DNA from 3 places in the Martinezella sp. CNPSo 3890 genome. Region 1 is predicted to be linked to each of the others. Evidence: predicted binding sites of a transcription regulator. Region 1 holds the regulator's gene; each other region holds the start of a gene.
The links. Region 1 encodes PhoB, which activates phosphate uptake and scavenging genes when phosphate is short. Its sites were predicted from a motif close to TGTCATNNANCTGTCAT; they were not measured.
Positions count from the first base shown of each region.

Region 1 (5,455 bases):
TCAGCGCGTTGATGACCGGAACGGTCGCATGTTCCGCCAGCTCCAGCAGACGCGAATGATCGGTCGTGCGGATCATGATGGCATCGACATAGCGCGACAGCACCTTGGCCGTATCGCCGATCGTTTCGGCGCGGCCAAGCTGCATTTCGGTGCCGGAGAGGAACAGCGTCTCGCCGCCCAGCTGTCGCATGCCGACATCGAAGGAAACGCGGGTTCGGGTGGACGGCTTCTCGAAGATCATCGCCAGCATCTTGCCGGCGAGCGGCTTGTCGGCAGTGCCGGCCTTCTGCGCGCTCTTTCGCACGATCGCGTCATCGATGATGCTGCGCAGATCGGCCGCCGGAACGGCAGAGAGGTCGAGAAAGTGTTTCGGAGAAGCCATGTCCTTACCTGTGCTCCAGAAAAAACAATAACGCCCGCGTGGGGCAGGAACGCCCCGTCAGCGGGCGTTGAACTCAAGCCGATTTCTTGGTGCGGGCAGCGCGCGCACGCTCGGCGGCACGCTCCAGGCGGGCAAGACCTTCGCGTGCTTCTTCGGCGGTGACGACCAGCGGCGGCAGAAGGCGGATGACGTTATCGCCGGCCGGCACGCCGAGCAGATGCTCGGCACGGATAGCCTGCAGCAGCTCTGCCTGCGGAATGGCCGCCTTGATGCCGAGCATCAGACCTTCGCCGCGAACGTCCTCGATGATGTCAGGAAAACGATCCTTGAGCGAGGCGAGCCCCTGGCGGAAGACCAGCGAGACATCGCGCACATGCTGCAGGAAGCCTTCGGCAAGCACGATATCGAGAACGGCATTTCCGACCGCCATAGCAAGCGGATTGCCGCCATAGGTCGAGCCGTGCGTGCCCGCCTTCATGCCTGAGGCGGCTTCTGCCGTCGCAAGGCATGCACCGAGCGGGAAACCGCCGCCGATGCCCTTGGCGACAGCCATGATATCAGGCTTGATGCCGGCCCATTCATAGGCGAAGAGCTTGCCAGTGCGGCCGACGCCACACTGTACTTCGTCGAGGATCAGCAGCAGGCCATGTTCGTCGCAGATCTCACGCAGCCCGCGCAGGAATTCGTTGGTGGCCGGACGGATGCCGCCCTCGCCCTGGACCGGCTCGATCAGGATTCCGGCCGTCGCATCCGTGATGGCGGCGCGCACGGCATCGAGATCGCCGAATTGTACCTGATCGAAACCCGGTGCCTTGGGTCCGAAGCCCTCGATATACTTCTCCTGGCCGCCTGCGGCGATGGTCGCGATGGTGCGGCCGTGGAAGGCGCCCTCGAAGGTGATGATGTGGAACTTTTCGGGATGCCCCTTGGCGAATTGATAGCGCCGCGCCGTCTTGATGGCGCATTCCAGCGCCTCGGCGCCCGAATTGGTGAAGAATACCTTGTCGGCGAAGGTCGCTTCCGTCAGCCGCTTCGACAGCTTCTCCTGACCTGGCACCTCGTAGAGGTTCGACAGGTGCCAGACCTTGTCGGCCTGGGCCTTCAATTCGGCGACGAGATGAGGATGGGCGTGACCGAGCGAGTTGACCGCGACGCCGGCTGCGAAATCGAGGTAGCGCTCGCCATTTTCGGTGACCAGCCAGACGCCCTCGCCTCGCTCGAACCGTAACGGAGCGCGCATATAGGTGTCATAAAGCGGCGTGGTCTCGGCCATGGCCATATCTCCTGATCACAACTTTAAGGACCGATCGCTTCGATTTGATGAAACGGGTCCGAAAAAATCAAAAATGCCGCCTTGCGGCGGCCTGGGCACTATTGATGTTTTGCACCGCGATGTCAACAAAACTGGCGTTTTAGCAGTTGCGAGAAAGCGCTTGCCGGCAAAAGAGATGGGTTGGGCGGCGCCTATGGCAGAAATGCCACGCCCGGACAGCAAGTTGGGGAAAACCTCGAAATCGATTCCTCAAGATTCCCGCGACTCTTGTCACGGAGTCAGCCTCACACTAGGTTAAAAAGCAATTGCTAGACTGCATGCGGCGGAACTAGTCACCACAATTTTAGAGCGTTTCGCGCCTCGTTCCCATGCGAGGCAATGGTGAGGGATTCTGCCATCGGAAACGCGACAGCGGAGACAGGGCATGAATTGGACAGACGAACGCGTCGAGAAGCTGAAAAAGCTATGGTCCGAAGGGTTGAGCGCCAGCCAGATCGCTGCGCAGCTCGGTGGCGTGAGCCGTAATGCCGTTATCGGCAAGGTGCACCGCCTGAACCTTCCTGGCCGAGCGAAGGCCGGCGGCACGGCAACCGCGACGCGCACGCCAAAGCGCAGTGCCGCGGCTCCTCGCGCAACGACCTACGGCTCGCGCGTCGCTACCCGCACCGTGGTCGCCCGCCAGCAGGGCGCAACCATGCTGAAGGAAGAGATCGAGATCGATTCCGTCAATGAAATTCAGTATCGCCCGGCATCGAACGTCGTCGTTCCGATCTCCCGCCGCCTCGGCCTGACGGAGCTGACGGAACGCACCTGCAAATGGCCGGTCGGGGACCCGCTGAAGGACGACTTCCACTTCTGCGGCAATGACAGCCCGGATTCGTCGCCCTACTGCACCTATCATCAGCGCATGGCCTACCAGCCAGTGCATGACCGCCGCCGCAACAACGGCTGAAAGTTACCGCAAGACAAAGAGAAACGGGCCCCTCGAGGCCCGTTTTTCTATTTCCGCCGCTATTTAGTAACACCCGAGCGGCAAGCCGCTCAGGCTTCCATGGAATAGCCCGCGCCGCGAACGGTGCGGATGACATCCTGCATATTGGAGAAATTGAGCGCCTTGCGCAGACGGCCGACATGGACGTCGACAGTGCGTTCATCGACGTAGATATCGTGCCCCCATACGCCATCGAGCAGCTGCGAACGCGAGAAGACGCGGCCTGGCGAAGACATCAGGAACTCCAGCAGGCGGAATTCTGTCGGCCCCAGCCGGACTTCGCGGCTCTTGCGGTGGACGCGATGGGTTTCGCGGTCCAGCTCGATATCGCCGCAACGCAGCACCGTGGAGAGAACCTCCGGGCGGGCGCGCCGCAGCATCGCCTTGACGCGGGCCATCAGCTCCGGCGTCGAGAACGGCTTGACGACGTAATCGTCCGCGCCGGTCGAAAGTCCGCGCACGCGCTCGCTTTCCTCGCCGCGGGCCGTCAGCATGATGATCGGCAGGCGCTCCGTCTCCGGCCGCATACGCAGCCGGCGGCAGAGCTCGATGCCGGACACGCCGGGGAGCATCCAGTCGAGGATCAGGAGATCGGGGATGCGCTCCTGGAGACGCAGCTCGGCCTCATCGCCTCTGAGGATGGTGTCGACCTCGAAGCCTTCGGCCTCAAGATTGTAGCGCAGCAGAACGCTAAGCGCTTCCTCGTCTTCTACAACAGCAACTCTCGGAACCATGCGCCTATGGTCTCCTTTCTTCGCTTCCAGATTATTCCGTCACTGCGCCGACGGTGTTGGCGGTATCGTCCTTCGGGCGCTCGCCTTCCGGCTGAGCACCGGTCGCCATGTAATAGATCGTCTCGGCGATGTTGGTGGCATGGTCGCCGATGCGCTCGATGTTCTTGGCGCAGAAGAGAAGATGCGTGCAGGTGGTGATGTTGCGCGGATCTTCCATCATGTAGGTCAGCATCTCGCGGAAGAGCGAGGTGTACATGGCGTCGATTTCCTCGTCGCGTTCGCGGATCGACACGGCCTTGTCCGGCGAGCGGGTGGCGTAGACATCAAGAACTTCCTTGAGCTGGCTCAGTGCCAGTTCGGAGAGGTGTTCGATGCCACGAGCGAGACGACGCGGCACGCCCGTGCCCTGAACGGCGATGACGCGCTTTGCGGTATTCTTGCCGAGATCACCGACGCGCTCCAGATCGGAGGCGATGCGGATCGAGCCCATGATTTCGCGCAGGTCCGCTGCCATCGGCTGACGACGAGCGATGGTGACGATCGCCTTGTCACCAACTTCGCGCTCGGCATGGTCGAGAACGACGTCGTCGGAGATGACCTTCTGGGCCAGGGCCGCGTCGCTGTTGACGAGAGCGCGTACGCTGTCGCTAACCATCTGCTCGGCCAGGCCGCCCATTTCGGCAATGCGGCGCGTCAGAAACTTCAGGTCTTCGTCATAGGCAGAGAGAATGTGAGTGGAGACCATTTTTCTATCCTCAAGTGAACTGTGTGAAAGGAGCCGCGCGCCTGCCATCATCAACCAAAACGGCCCATGATGTAATCCTGCGTGCGGAAATCGTCGGGATTGGTGAACATCTTATCGGTGTCGTTCTCCTCGACCAGGTGGCCGAGATGGAACATTGCGGTACGCTGCGAGACGCGGGCGGCCTGCTGCATGGAATGCGTCACGATGACGATGGTGAAATTCTCCCGAAGCTCGTGGATGAGATCCTCGACCTTGGCGGTTGCGATCGGATCGAGCGCCGAGCACGGCTCGTCCATCAGGATCACCTCGGGGCTGACCGCGACGGCGCGCGCGATGCAGAGGCGCTGCTGCTGGCCGCCCGACAGGCTCGTGCCGGCGTCATGGAGCCGATCCTTCACCTCACCCCATAGACCGGCCTTCTGCAGACTGGTTTCGACGATATGCTCGAGATCGGCCTTTGAGCGATGCAGGCCATGGATGCGCGGGCCGTAGGCGACGTTCTCGTAGATCGACTTCGGAAACGGGTTGGGCTTCTGGAAGACCATGCCGACGCGGGCGCGCAATTCCACGACATCGATGCTGTCGTCGTAGACATCCTGATCGTCGAGCGTGATCTTGCCGGTGACGCGGCAGGTCTCGATGGTATCGTTCATGCGGTTGAGGCAGCGCAGGAAGGTGGACTTGCCGCAGCCGGATGGGCCGATCAGAGCCGTCACCGTATTGGCGCGGATCTTCAGATTGACGTCGAAGAGCGCTCGCTTGTCGCCGTAGAACACAGAAACGTCCTGGCCGATCATCTTGTAGGGGATCGTGGTCATCTTCTTGGCCAAGGCTCTTTCGCTGGCAGCTTCCGTCATCATGTTCATTTCGTGCGCCCTCCTTTACCAGCGCCGCTCGAAACGACGGCGCAGCAAGATGGCGCCGATGTTCATCGCGACGAGGAAGAAGAGGAGCACGATGATGGCACCAGACGTCCTTTCGACAAAGGCACGCTCGGCTTCGCTCGCCCACATGTAGATCTGCACCGGCAGCGCCGTCGAAGGATCGAGCGGCGATGTCGGATAATTGGCGACGAAGGCGACCATGCCGATCAGAAGAAGCGGCGCGGTCTCGCCGAGCGCATGGGCAAGCCCGAGGATCGTGCCGGTCAGAATGCCAGGCATCGCGAGCGGCAGAACATGATGGAAGACCATCTGCATGCGCGATGCGCCAAGACCGAGCGCTGCGCTACGGATCGACGGCGGCACGGCACGCAAGGCGGAGCGCGTGGCGATGATGATCATCGGCAGCGTCATCAGACTCAGCACGAGACCGCCGACCAGCGATGCCG
Region 1 covers NZ_JBXSOR010000001.1:24,329-29,783, reverse strand. Annotated here, with positions in the region: gene argF (ornithine carbamoyltransferase) at 1-382, opposite strand, end outside; gene AC13RC_RS00155 (aspartate aminotransferase family protein) at 456-1,655, opposite strand; gene AC13RC_RS00150 (GcrA family cell cycle regulator) at 2,080-2,607, shown strand; gene phoB (phosphate regulon transcriptional regulator PhoB) at 2,697-3,380, opposite strand; gene phoU (phosphate signaling complex protein PhoU) at 3,412-4,125, opposite strand; gene pstB (phosphate ABC transporter ATP-binding protein PstB) at 4,176-4,991, opposite strand; gene pstA (phosphate ABC transporter permease PstA) at 5,007-5,455, opposite strand, start outside.

Region 2 (5,455 bases), 1.2 Mb from region 1:
CGGCGGCTCGAGTACCGCGGCTATGATTCGGCGGGAGTTGCGACGATCCACGACGGCGTGATGGATCGCCGCCGCGCGGAGGGAAAGCTGTTCAATCTGGAAAAGCGCCTCGAGTCGGATCCTTTGCCCGGCACGACCGGCATTGCACATACGCGTTGGGCAACCCACGGCGTTCCGAATGAAACCAATGCCCATCCGCATTTCGTCGAAGGTGTTGCTGTCGTCCACAACGGCATTATCGAGAACTTCTCCGAGCTGCGCGAAGAATTGAAGGCCGAAGGCCAGGAATTTGCCTCGCAAACGGATACGGAAGTTGTCGCTCATCTATTGGCGAAATACGTTCGCGAAGGCCTGGACGCACGTTCGGCCATGCTGAAAATGCTGAACCGTGTGACGGGCGCCTACGCATTGGCCGTGATGTTTCAAAACGATCCCGGCACGCTGATGGCGGCGCGTTCTGGCCCGCCACTTGCGGTCGGCTACGGCAAGGGCGAGATGTTCCTCGGTTCGGATGCCATCGCACTTGCGCCTTTCACCAACGAAATCACCTATCTCGTCGATGGTGACTGCGCCATCGTTAGCCATGCCGGCGCGACCATTCTCGATTTCAGCGGCAAGGAAGTGAGCCGGCCGCGGCAGATTTCCCAGGCGACCGCCTATGTCGTCGATAAGGGCAATCATCGCCACTTCATGGAAAAGGAAATCTACGAGCAGCCGGAAGTCATTTCCCATGCGCTCAGCCACTATGTCGATTTCGCCAGCCATCGCGTGCGCCCGGATGTCTCGGCCATAGATTTCGGCGGCGTGTCCGGCCTTGCAATTTCGGCTTGCGGCACCGCCTATCTTGCCGGCCTGATCAGCAAATACTGGTTCGAGCGCTATGCGCGTCTTCCGGTCGAAATCGATGTGGCCTCAGAATTCCGCTATCGCGAAATGCCGTTGTCGCCGTCGCAAGCGGCGCTGTTCATTTCCCAATCCGGCGAGACCGCGGATACCTTGGCTTCGCTGCGCTATTGCCGGGACAACGGCCTGAAGATCGGCGCCGTGGTCAACGTCAGGGAATCGACCATCGCGCGTGAATCCGACGCGGTGTTTCCGATCCTGGCTGGTCCCGAGATCGGCGTCGCCTCGACGAAGGCTTTCACCTGCCAGCTTGCGGTTCTCGCATCGCTCGCGATCGGAGCAGGCGTTTCTCGCGGTACTATCAGTGCCAAGGATGAGGAAGGGATGGTGCGCCATCTCGTCGAGATGCCGCGTATCATGGCGAATGTGCTGAATATCATTCAGCCGCAGATGGAAAGCCTGTCGCGCGAAATCTCGAAGTTCAAGGATGTGCTCTATCTCGGTCGCGGCACGAGCTTCCCGCTCGCCATGGAAGGCGCGCTGAAGCTGAAGGAGATTTCCTACATCCACGCAGAGGGCTATGCGGCCGGCGAATTGAAGCACGGGCCGATCGCGCTGATCGACGAGAATATGCCCGTCATCGTCATTGCTCCGCATGACCGCTTCTTTGACAAGACCGTTTCCAACATGCAGGAAGTGGCGGCGCGCGGCGGCCGAATCATCTTCATCACGGATGAGCTTGGTGCGGCAGCCTCGACATTGCCGACCATGGCGACCATCACCTTGCCCGTCGTCGACGAGATCATCGCCCCGATCATATTCTCGCTGCCGATTCAATTGCTTGCCTATCATACGGCCGTCTTCATGGGCACGGACGTCGATCAGCCGCGCAATCTCGCCAAATCGGTCACCGTGGAATAGGACAACTTCCGTTCCGCATTTGCCGTCACGTCGTCGTGAGCCGGACGTTTGTTCGGCTCGCGGACGCGGCTGGCGGGTTGTATGCCGCGCAGATTTCTGGCACGATTCCCATACTGAGATGGTGGGGAGGATTTGCCGGGTAGCAGTAGGCGGCGGAACGGAGTTTTCGAGCGGCGAATGACTGAAAAACTCATCAAAATGTCCGTAACCACGCGGATCAGAAATAATTTCCTGGCCGGCCTGATTATCTGCGCCCCGATCGCCATCACGCTCTGGCTGACCTGGTCCGTCGTTCATTGGGCCGATAGCTGGGTTCGCCCCTATATTCCCGCGCGCTACGATCCTGAAAGCTATCTGAACTTCGCCGTTCCGGGGACCGGCCTGGTGATCGCGATGATCTTCATCACGATCGTTGGTTTCCTCGCCAAGAACCTGATCGGCCAGAGCATCGTCCGCTTCGGGGAGTCGATCGTCAACCGCGTGCCGCTGGTGCGGACCATATATAAGAGCGTCAAGCAGATCTTCGAGACTGTGCTGAAAGAGCAGGGCACATCCTTCAAGAAGGTCGGGCTGATCGAATATCCAAGCCCGGGCCTCTGGTCGATGGTTTTCATATCGACCGATGCCAAAGGGGAGATCGCCTCGAAATTCAATGCCATGGGGCAGGACATGGTGGCGGTCTTCCTGCCGCCGACACCTGTTCCCACGGCCGGCTTTCTGGTTTTCGTTCCACGCGAAAAGATCACGGTGCTCGACATGAGCCCGGAGGATGGCGCCAAACTGCTGATCTCGGGCGGACTTGTATCGCCCGAATACAAGGAAGAGCTCGTCGCGGCAAAGGGGCTGCCCAGGCCAGTTCCGATAAAATCGCTGACTTAGAAACGCTCCCGTTCCTGTCGTAGGTTGCCTGGCCTCGCGTACCGCGCGAACTGTCATGTCTCTATCATATTGACGCCTTAGATCGTCCTACGGGACAGGCAATCGGATGCATCTCATCAAACATTCGGAGTTTCGACCCCGGCTGTTGTTCTTCGACGCAGCTTGAGAGCGGGTCGGAGATGGATCTCATTGTCTCCATACGTATTTTCACTGGAGGATATTGTCTTGAAATATATGCATTCGAAGAGCTTGCCGCTGTTGTCGGCCGCGCTGGCCACATTTGTTTTTTCTGCACCGGTCGCGGCGCTTGCTGATAATTCCATCGCAGTCCAGGGCGTGACGCTCGTCAACAAGGGACGTGTCGCGGTCGGTCGTATCCCCGCCAATCTGCGCGACAAGTTCGGCGAGACCTTCGGTTCCGGTTCGGGCATGTCGATCGACACCAAGAGCTGGGTCCGCAATGCCGACGGCACCTATAAGGGTTCGCTCTGGCTGCTGCCGGACCGCGGCTATAATGTCGCCGGCACCACCGATTATCGCGGACGTCTCAACATCATCGATATCAAGCTGACGCCGGTTGCTCCCGGGGCGACGCCGTCGGCCGGCCAGGAACAGTCGGGCGTCGAAGCCAAGCTCGCGGATACTCTGCTTTTGAAAGACAACAAGGGCAACGAAACCACTGGCCTCGACCCCGCCAACGGCGTTCGCCAGGCAGAAAGCGGTATGCCGCTTTTGCCGCAGGCACCGAACGGCAAGATCTCGCTCGATAACGAAGCTGTTGCTCGGCTGCCCGACGGTTCGATGTTCATCAGTGACGAATACGGTCCTTACATCTATCGCTTCTCGGCAGACGGGCGCATGATCTCGGCCACGGCACCGCCGGCGGCGTTTCTGCCGATGCGCCACGGCGCCGTGAATTTCTCCTCGAACAATCCCGGCCCCGGTGAAGCCGCGCCCGATCCGAAGGATCCGACCAGCGGTCGCCAAAATAATCAGGGCTTCGAGGGGATGTCCCTGACGCCGGACGGCAAGTTCCTGATCGTCGTGCTTCAGTCCGCGACCCGCCAGGACGGTGGCGATTCCAGCTCTACCAGGCAGAATACACGCGCCTTGGTCTATGATGCCGCCGATCTCGACCATCTGAAACTGGTGCACGAATATGTCGTGCCTCTGCCGGTCTTCACCAATGACAAAGGCAAGACGGCCGTCGCCGCGCAAAGCGAAATCGTGGCGCTCTCACCGACAAGCTTCCTGATGCTGGCGCGCGACAGCAACAATGGTTATGGCCAGAAGGGCGATAAGTCGCTCTATCGTAGCATCGTTGCCGTCGATGTGTCCGCTGCCACCGATATTGCCGGCGGCAAGTTCGACGGCGACACGGCTGTCGCGCCAAAGGGCGTTCTTGATCCCTCCGTCAAGCCGGCTTTCGTCAGCCAGTTCATCGACATCAACGACAGCGCCGATCTTGCGCGCTTCGGTCTGCACAATGGCGCGCCGAACGACCGTAACAACCTCTCGGAAAAGTGGGAGGCCATGTCGATCGCCAGCGTTCAGGATCCGAAGCTGCCCGACGACTACTTCCTGTTCGTCGCCAATGACAACGACTTCATCACCCAGGACGGTTTCCAGGTCGGAGCCGCCTATAAGGATGAAAGCGGTGCCGATGTCGACACCATGTTCCAGGTGTTCCAGGTCACCATTCCCGGCCTCGCCGCAAAGTAATGTCGTGAGAGACAGGGATGGACGCGGCTAACGCGTCCATCCGCTTACCCCGCTCGCAGGAACCGGATCGCCTCGTCGCGACGGAAGAGATAGAGCAGGGTGCGTACCGCGCTGCCACGCTCGCTGGTCAGTTCCGGATCGCGCTCGATCAGATAGGCGGCATCCTTGCGGGCGATCTCCAGAAGGTCGGCATGAGCCTCAAGGCTGGCGATGCGGAAGCCGGGCGTGCCGGATTGACGCGTGCCTAGAAGCTCGCCTTCGCCACGCAGCTTCAAATCCTCCTCGGCAATGCGGAAGCCGTCCTCGGTCTCGCGCATGATCGACAGCCGCGCATGCCCGGTTTCACCGAGGGGGCCTTTGTAGAGAAGAATACAGGTCGAGGCTTCGTCACCGCGACCGACACGTCCGCGCAATTGGTGAAGCTGCGCAAGGCCAAAACGCTCGGCATGTTCGATGACCATGATGGTCGCGTCGGGGACATCGACGCCCACTTCGACGACGGTCGTGGCGACCAGCAGGCGGATCTCGCCATTCTTGAAGGCCATCATCACGGCGTCTTTTTCCGGGCCGCTCATCCGGCCATGGATCAGGCCGATGCCCGGTCCAAGCGCCTTGGTCAATGTCTCATGGCGCTCTTCGACGGACATTAAATCGGATTCTTCGGATTCCTCCACAAGTGGGCATATCCAATAGGCTTTTTTACCCTCAGATAGCGCGCTTCTCAGGCGTGCGACGATGTCGCCGGTTCGTTCATTCGGAATGGTGATCGTCTGGATCGGCTTGCGTCCCGCCGGCTTCTCAGTGAGCTTCGAAACGTCCATATCGCCGAAGGCGGCGAGCACCAGCGTTCGCGGTATGGGCGTTGCGGTCATCACGAGCATATGAGGAGAGATGCCCTTCGCGGTCAGGCGCAGGCGTTGGTGAACGCCGAAGCGGTGCTGTTCGTCGACCACAGCCAGCATGAGGTTGGCATAGGCGACGCTGTCCTGAAAGAGAGCATGCGTGCCGATTATGATCTGTGCTTCCCCGGAAGCGATGCGTTCAAGGATCGCATCCCGCTCGCGTCCCTTCGTGCGGCCTGTGAGAACTT
Region 2 covers NZ_JBXSOR010000001.1:1,208,509-1,213,963, forward strand. Annotated here, with positions in the region: gene glmS (glutamine--fructose-6-phosphate transaminase (isomerizing)) at 1-1,764, shown strand, start outside; gene AC13RC_RS05970 (DUF502 domain-containing protein) at 1,942-2,643, shown strand; gene AC13RC_RS05975 (esterase-like activity of phytase family protein) at 2,878-4,365, shown strand; gene recG (ATP-dependent DNA helicase RecG) at 4,410-5,455, opposite strand, start outside.
Region 2: a site for PhoB is predicted at 2,695-2,711, ahead of AC13RC_RS05975 (esterase-like activity of phytase family protein). Genes of this name have one in related genera too.

Region 3 (5,455 bases), on a different contig from region 1:
GGCACACGCCAACGTGCCGCATCCGAATACGACCCTGACCGCAACTGGCGCAGCAGCACCTGCAGGCGCCGCAATGGTCGCAGCAGCACCGGGCTTCATCGGCCCGCAGCAGCCGCAACAAATGGCAATGGCAAAGTCCGGCCGCCTTGCTCCGGGCACTGCAAACGTGGCAGCAGCAACGGTAAGCCAGCAGCAGATGGATGCCGCACAGGGACGCTTCGGCGCGCCTGTGGCGAACGCTGCCAATCAGGGAACCGCCGCAATTGCTGCAGCAACGGGCGCGCCCGCCGGCAGCACGTCAGCCGCAGCGGCCTATGCAGCATCCGACGTGCCCCTGGTGCCTTCCGTGGTCGCGATCCCCATGCCCAATCCGGCACGTCCCGGCGATGCTGCCCTCACGCCAGTTTCCGCCTCCGTGGCTCAGAGCGAGCCGACCATTCCGATGACATCGGATGTGGCAGCCATTCAGGTTGCCGTGCCGACGCCGCGTCCGAATTCGATGGCACAGGCAGAGGTCGCCTTCGCCACGCCCGCCCAGATGGGCATTCCGCGCTATGCGGACAACCGCATGCATTATGACTTCAATTTCGACAGCAGCGGCCCGACGGTCGTTCCTGCTGTCATGACCACCACCAACACTCCAAATTACGATTCCGATGTCCCGGCGGCGGAGAAGGGCTACGTTTCGAAGCTCATCCAGAAATACGCCAAGCTTTACGAAATTCCGGAATCCCTGATTCATCGCGTCGTTCACCGCGAAAGCCGTTACAATCCGAAAGCCTATAATCGCGCCGGATATTTCGGCCTGATGCAGATCAAGTACAATACGGCCAAGTCCATGGGCTACGAAGGCCCGCCGTCCGGTCTCCTCGACGCCGAAACCAACATCAAATACGCCGCCAAATATCTGCGCGGTGCCTGGATGACGGCGGACAGCAAGGCTCAGAACAAGGAAGCCAATGCCGTGCAGCTCTATGCCCGTGGCTATTATTACGACGCCAAGCGCAAGGGCCTGACGGACGTCGCCAACGGCAATTACTGATTTTACCAAAACCTTATGAGAAGCCGGCCTAGTTCGCGGCCGGTTTTATTATATCCATGATCCGCTTCACCAGGATTTGCGGTCGATAATACGCCCAGGTCGGCGTCAACCCCATCCGCACGACAACGAGATTGGCCGACGGGACGATTGCGATCGTTTGGCCGTCGTGGCCGGTCATCCAGAAGGTATCTGCAGGCAGGCCAAATTGCACATTGGAGCCGCCGGGGCCTGCAAGCCAGGCCTGAACCTGCGAGTAAACGCCCTCGGAAGCCTTTGTCGGCGTGCGCATGGCGCCGACAAAGCCTTCCGGCAGCAGGCGATGCCCATTCCAGACCCCATCCTGCAGCAGAAAGAGACCAAAGCGCGCCCAGTCCCGGGCATTGGCATAGAGATAGGAGCTGCCGACGAAGGTGCCGCGCTCATCGGCCTCGAAAACGGCGCTGTACATGCCGAGCGGCCCGAAAAGCGCCTCGCGCGGATAGGAGATGGCAGCGCTCAGATTGGGCAGTCGGTTCATCCAGAGGCGCGAAAGCAGCGCTGCCGTACCGCTGGAATAGCTGAAACGCTCGCCGGGCGCAGCCAACTGATGCGCGTTGGCTGCGATACTGGTCACGTCCGGATCGAGATAGAGCATGCGTGTAACGTCCGATACGGTGCCATAGGATTCGTTGAAGGCAAGGCCGCTCTCCATGGCAAGAAGATCGCTGAGCTTGATATCCTTGCGTGGGTCCACGCTCCATTGCGGCAGAAGATTCTGATCGTCGAAGGACATACGCCCGGCCAGCATGAGCCGGCCGATGATGGCGGCATTGACCGTCTTGGTCATCGACCAGCCGATCAGCGGCGTTGCCTTGCTGAAGCCATCGCCATAGGACTCGGCGACAATGCGCCCGTCCTTGACGACAACGATCGCGCGCATGGCAGGCCCGGCGAGATCCAGATTCGATACGATATCGGCGAGCTTCTTCCCGACATCGCCCTGACCGAGGTTTACCGTATCCCCATCCGGCCACACAGCGTCGCTCTTCGGCGCCTTGACCTTGTTGAGGAAGACGGCGCTGCGGGCCGCCTGCAGATCACCGTCCGGCACCAGCGCGCAGCCGAGCGCCCCCCGATAGAGCGCACGGTTCGGCGCAAACAGTCCAAGGAAGCGGGCCGTGACCACGCCCTCGTCCCGGTCGACATAGACGCGAATGAGCTTCAATGCCGGATTGCCGGGAGCCTGCACATCCTCCTCCATCACTTTTTCCGGGTCCCGTTTGGCCACGAACGTATTGGAGCAGACGATCTTTGCCGCGTAGCCATCGCCAACCTTCAGCAATTCCGGCGGGTAAAGAGAGAGCCAGACGGCCCCGCCGGCGACAATGATCAGCAGCAGAACAACCAGAGCCGCGATCACTCTCGATATCAAACGCATATTACATACCCTCCAGAAAGGTAGGCGGAGACAATCAGGAAACGCAGCAAGATGAAAGACCTATGATGGTCAGGGCTCCTTAAATATGTGCAAGGATGCTTTTCCGCCGGATCTGCCAACAGCCCGCGTCATCAGACTGTAGCATTGCCGGGTTAAACGCCCTGATCTTCACAAATCGGTGACAAGACTCAGATGACGGAATTCGCCCCGGATGCCGGTCTCCAAAAGAACCGGAAACTCAAGGACGCTCTGCTGCAGCACAAGGCATTGTCCAAAGCGGGTCTCTCCGAGCGGTTGTTCGGAATGCTGTTTTCCGGCCTTGTCTATCCGCAGATCTGGGAGGATCCGGATATCGATATGGAGGCGATGGAGCTGCAGGCGCATCATCGCATCGTCACCATCGGTTCGGGCGGCTGCAACATGCTCGCCTACCTCTCGCAAAATCCCGCATCCATCGATGTCGTCGATCTCAATCGCCACCACATTGCCCTGAACAAGCTGAAGCTTGCAGCCTTCCGCCTGCTTCCCGGCCATGCGGACCTGGTGCGCTTCTTCGGAACGCCCGGCATCGCGGCCAATAGCCAGGCCTACGATCAGTTCATCGCGCCTCGCCTCGACGCGGCAACGGCGGACTACTGGAATGGTCGCGATCTCTATGGCCGCCGCCGCATCACGGTCTTCAACCGCAATATCTACAAGACCGGCCTTCTCGGCCGGTTCATTGGCGCCGCCCATATACTGGCACGCCTGCACGGCGTCCGCCTCGACAAGATGACGGAAGCCCGCACGATGCGCGAGCAGCGTCAGTTCTTTGAAGAGGAGATCGCTCCGATCTTTGACAAGCAAGCGGTCCGCTGGCTGCTCGGCCGCAAAAGCTCGCTCTTCGGCCTCGGCATCCCGCCGCAGCAATATGACGAGCTTGCAAGCCTGGCCGGTGACGATTCCATTTCCGCCGTGCTGAAACACCGCCTGGAAAAGCTAGCCTGTCACTTCCCGATGCGTGACAACTACTTCGCCTGGCAGGCATTCTCGCGACGCTACGCTGCCCAGCACCAAGGCCCCCTGCCCACCTATCTCAAGCCGGAGCACTATGCGGCGATTCGCGCCAATGCCGATCGTGTGAGCGTCCATCACGCCAATTTCACCGAGCTTCTCGCTTCGAAGCCGGCAGCCTCGCGCGATCGCTATGTCCTGCTCGATGCGCAGGACTGGATGACCGATGAGCAGCTCAATGGCCTCTGGGCGGAGATTACCCGCACGGCGCGCGAAGACGCCCGCGTCATCTTCCGCACGGCCGCCGAAAAGAGCATCATTGAGGGCCGCCTCTCTCCAGCGATCCGCGATCAGTGGGTCTATTTCGAAGAACGCTCACAGGAACTCAACACCCGTGACCGTTCGGCCATCTACGGCGGCTTCCATATCTACGGAAAAAAAGCGTGAGCCAGGCGGATACAGGCATAGAAACCAGCGCGAACAACCACGCCAAGCTGATGGACGGCATGTACCGCTATCAGCGTCACATCTATGATCTGACCCGCAAATATTACCTGTTCGGCCGCGATCGGACCATCGAACAGCTGAATGTGCCCGTCGGTGGCTCCCTCCTGGAAGTGGGCTGCGGCACAGGCCGCAATATGCTGCTCGCCTATCGGCGCTTCCCGTCCGCCCACCTCTATGGCCTCGATATCTCGCAGGAAATGCTGATCTCGGCACGCAGCAATTTCCGTGGTTTGAAACAGATGCCGGATTTTCGCGTCGCCGACGCTACAGCCTTTTCACCCGCCGATTTCGGCACCGATGGCTTCGACCGTGTGATGATCTCCTACGCGCTCTCGATGATTCCCGACTGGACAAGGGCTATCGACGCGTCGCTCGACGCAGTCGCGCAGGGCGGCGAGCTTCACATCGTCGATTTCGGCCAGCAGGAGGGATTGCCGGGCTGGTTCCGCGCCATGCTCAAAGGCTGGCTGAAGAAATTCCACGTCACTCCGCGCGCCGATCTTCTGACGGTGCTCGAAGAGAAGGCTGCAGCGCGAAGCATGTCGGTGAAAACCGAAAGAATCGGCCGCGGTTACGCCTGGCGAGCCGTGGCGGCACGGCACGCCGCCTGAGTGCCGATGGATTCCAGCGCAAAATCCGGCCTCGTAAGACACCAAGCATAAGAATTTGCTTGAAGATAACGCATTTTTTACGTTGATATGGTGAATAAAGTGGCAAGACCAGCTGGCAACGGTATGGTCTGCCGCTCTTTCGGATTCTCGGGGACCATATTACGGAAGCCAAGTCTTGGGGCAGCAAGATCACTCGCGCCATAACAGGATATCTATGCGCCGGCTTCTGGCATGCCTACTGCCGCTCGCTCTTGCCTTGACTGGCTGCACGACGGGCTATGATGCCCTGTCGACGGCGGCCCTCCCCAAGACCAGGTTCGCCGATACGAAGCCACAGGATTTCGGCCGCGATCACCCGCAGCGCCATCCCATCCATGGCATCGATATTTCCAAGTGGCAGGGCGATATCGATTGGAAAGCCGTCAAGGGTTCCGGCGTCGCCTTCGTCTTCATCAAGGCGACCGAGGGTAAGGATCGGATCGACCCTCGCTTCACTGAATATTGGAATGAAGCGAGCGCCGCGGGACTTCTGCATGCGCCCTATCATTTCTTCTATTTCTGCTCGACGGCCGATGAGCAGGCCGATTGGTTCATCCGCAACGTGCCGAAGGATGCCATGGCGCTTCCACCCGTCGTCGACGTCGAATGGAATCCTGGCTCCCCCACCTGCAAGACCAGACCAGCGCCTGAAACGGTACGCAGCGAGATCAAACGCTTTATGGATCGCCTGCAGGCCTATTATGGCAAGCGCCCGATCATCTATACTTCGGTCGATTTCCATCGCGAAAATCTAGTCGGCTATTTCAAGGACTATCACTTCTGGGTTCGCTCCGTTGCCAAGCATCCGAAAGAGACCTATGCCGACCGCAACTGGGCCTTCTGGCA
Region 3 covers NZ_JBXSOR010000003.1:408,440-413,894, forward strand. Annotated here, with positions in the region: gene AC13RC_RS11875 (transglycosylase SLT domain-containing protein) at 1-1,042, shown strand, start outside; gene AC13RC_RS11880 (serine hydrolase domain-containing protein) at 1,071-2,459, opposite strand; gene AC13RC_RS11885 (BtaA family protein) at 2,652-3,899, shown strand; gene AC13RC_RS11890 (class I SAM-dependent methyltransferase) at 3,896-4,570, shown strand; gene AC13RC_RS11895 (glycoside hydrolase family 25 protein) at 4,785-5,455, shown strand, end outside.
Region 3: a site for PhoB is predicted at 2,586-2,602, ahead of AC13RC_RS11885 (BtaA family protein). Genes of this name have one in related genera too.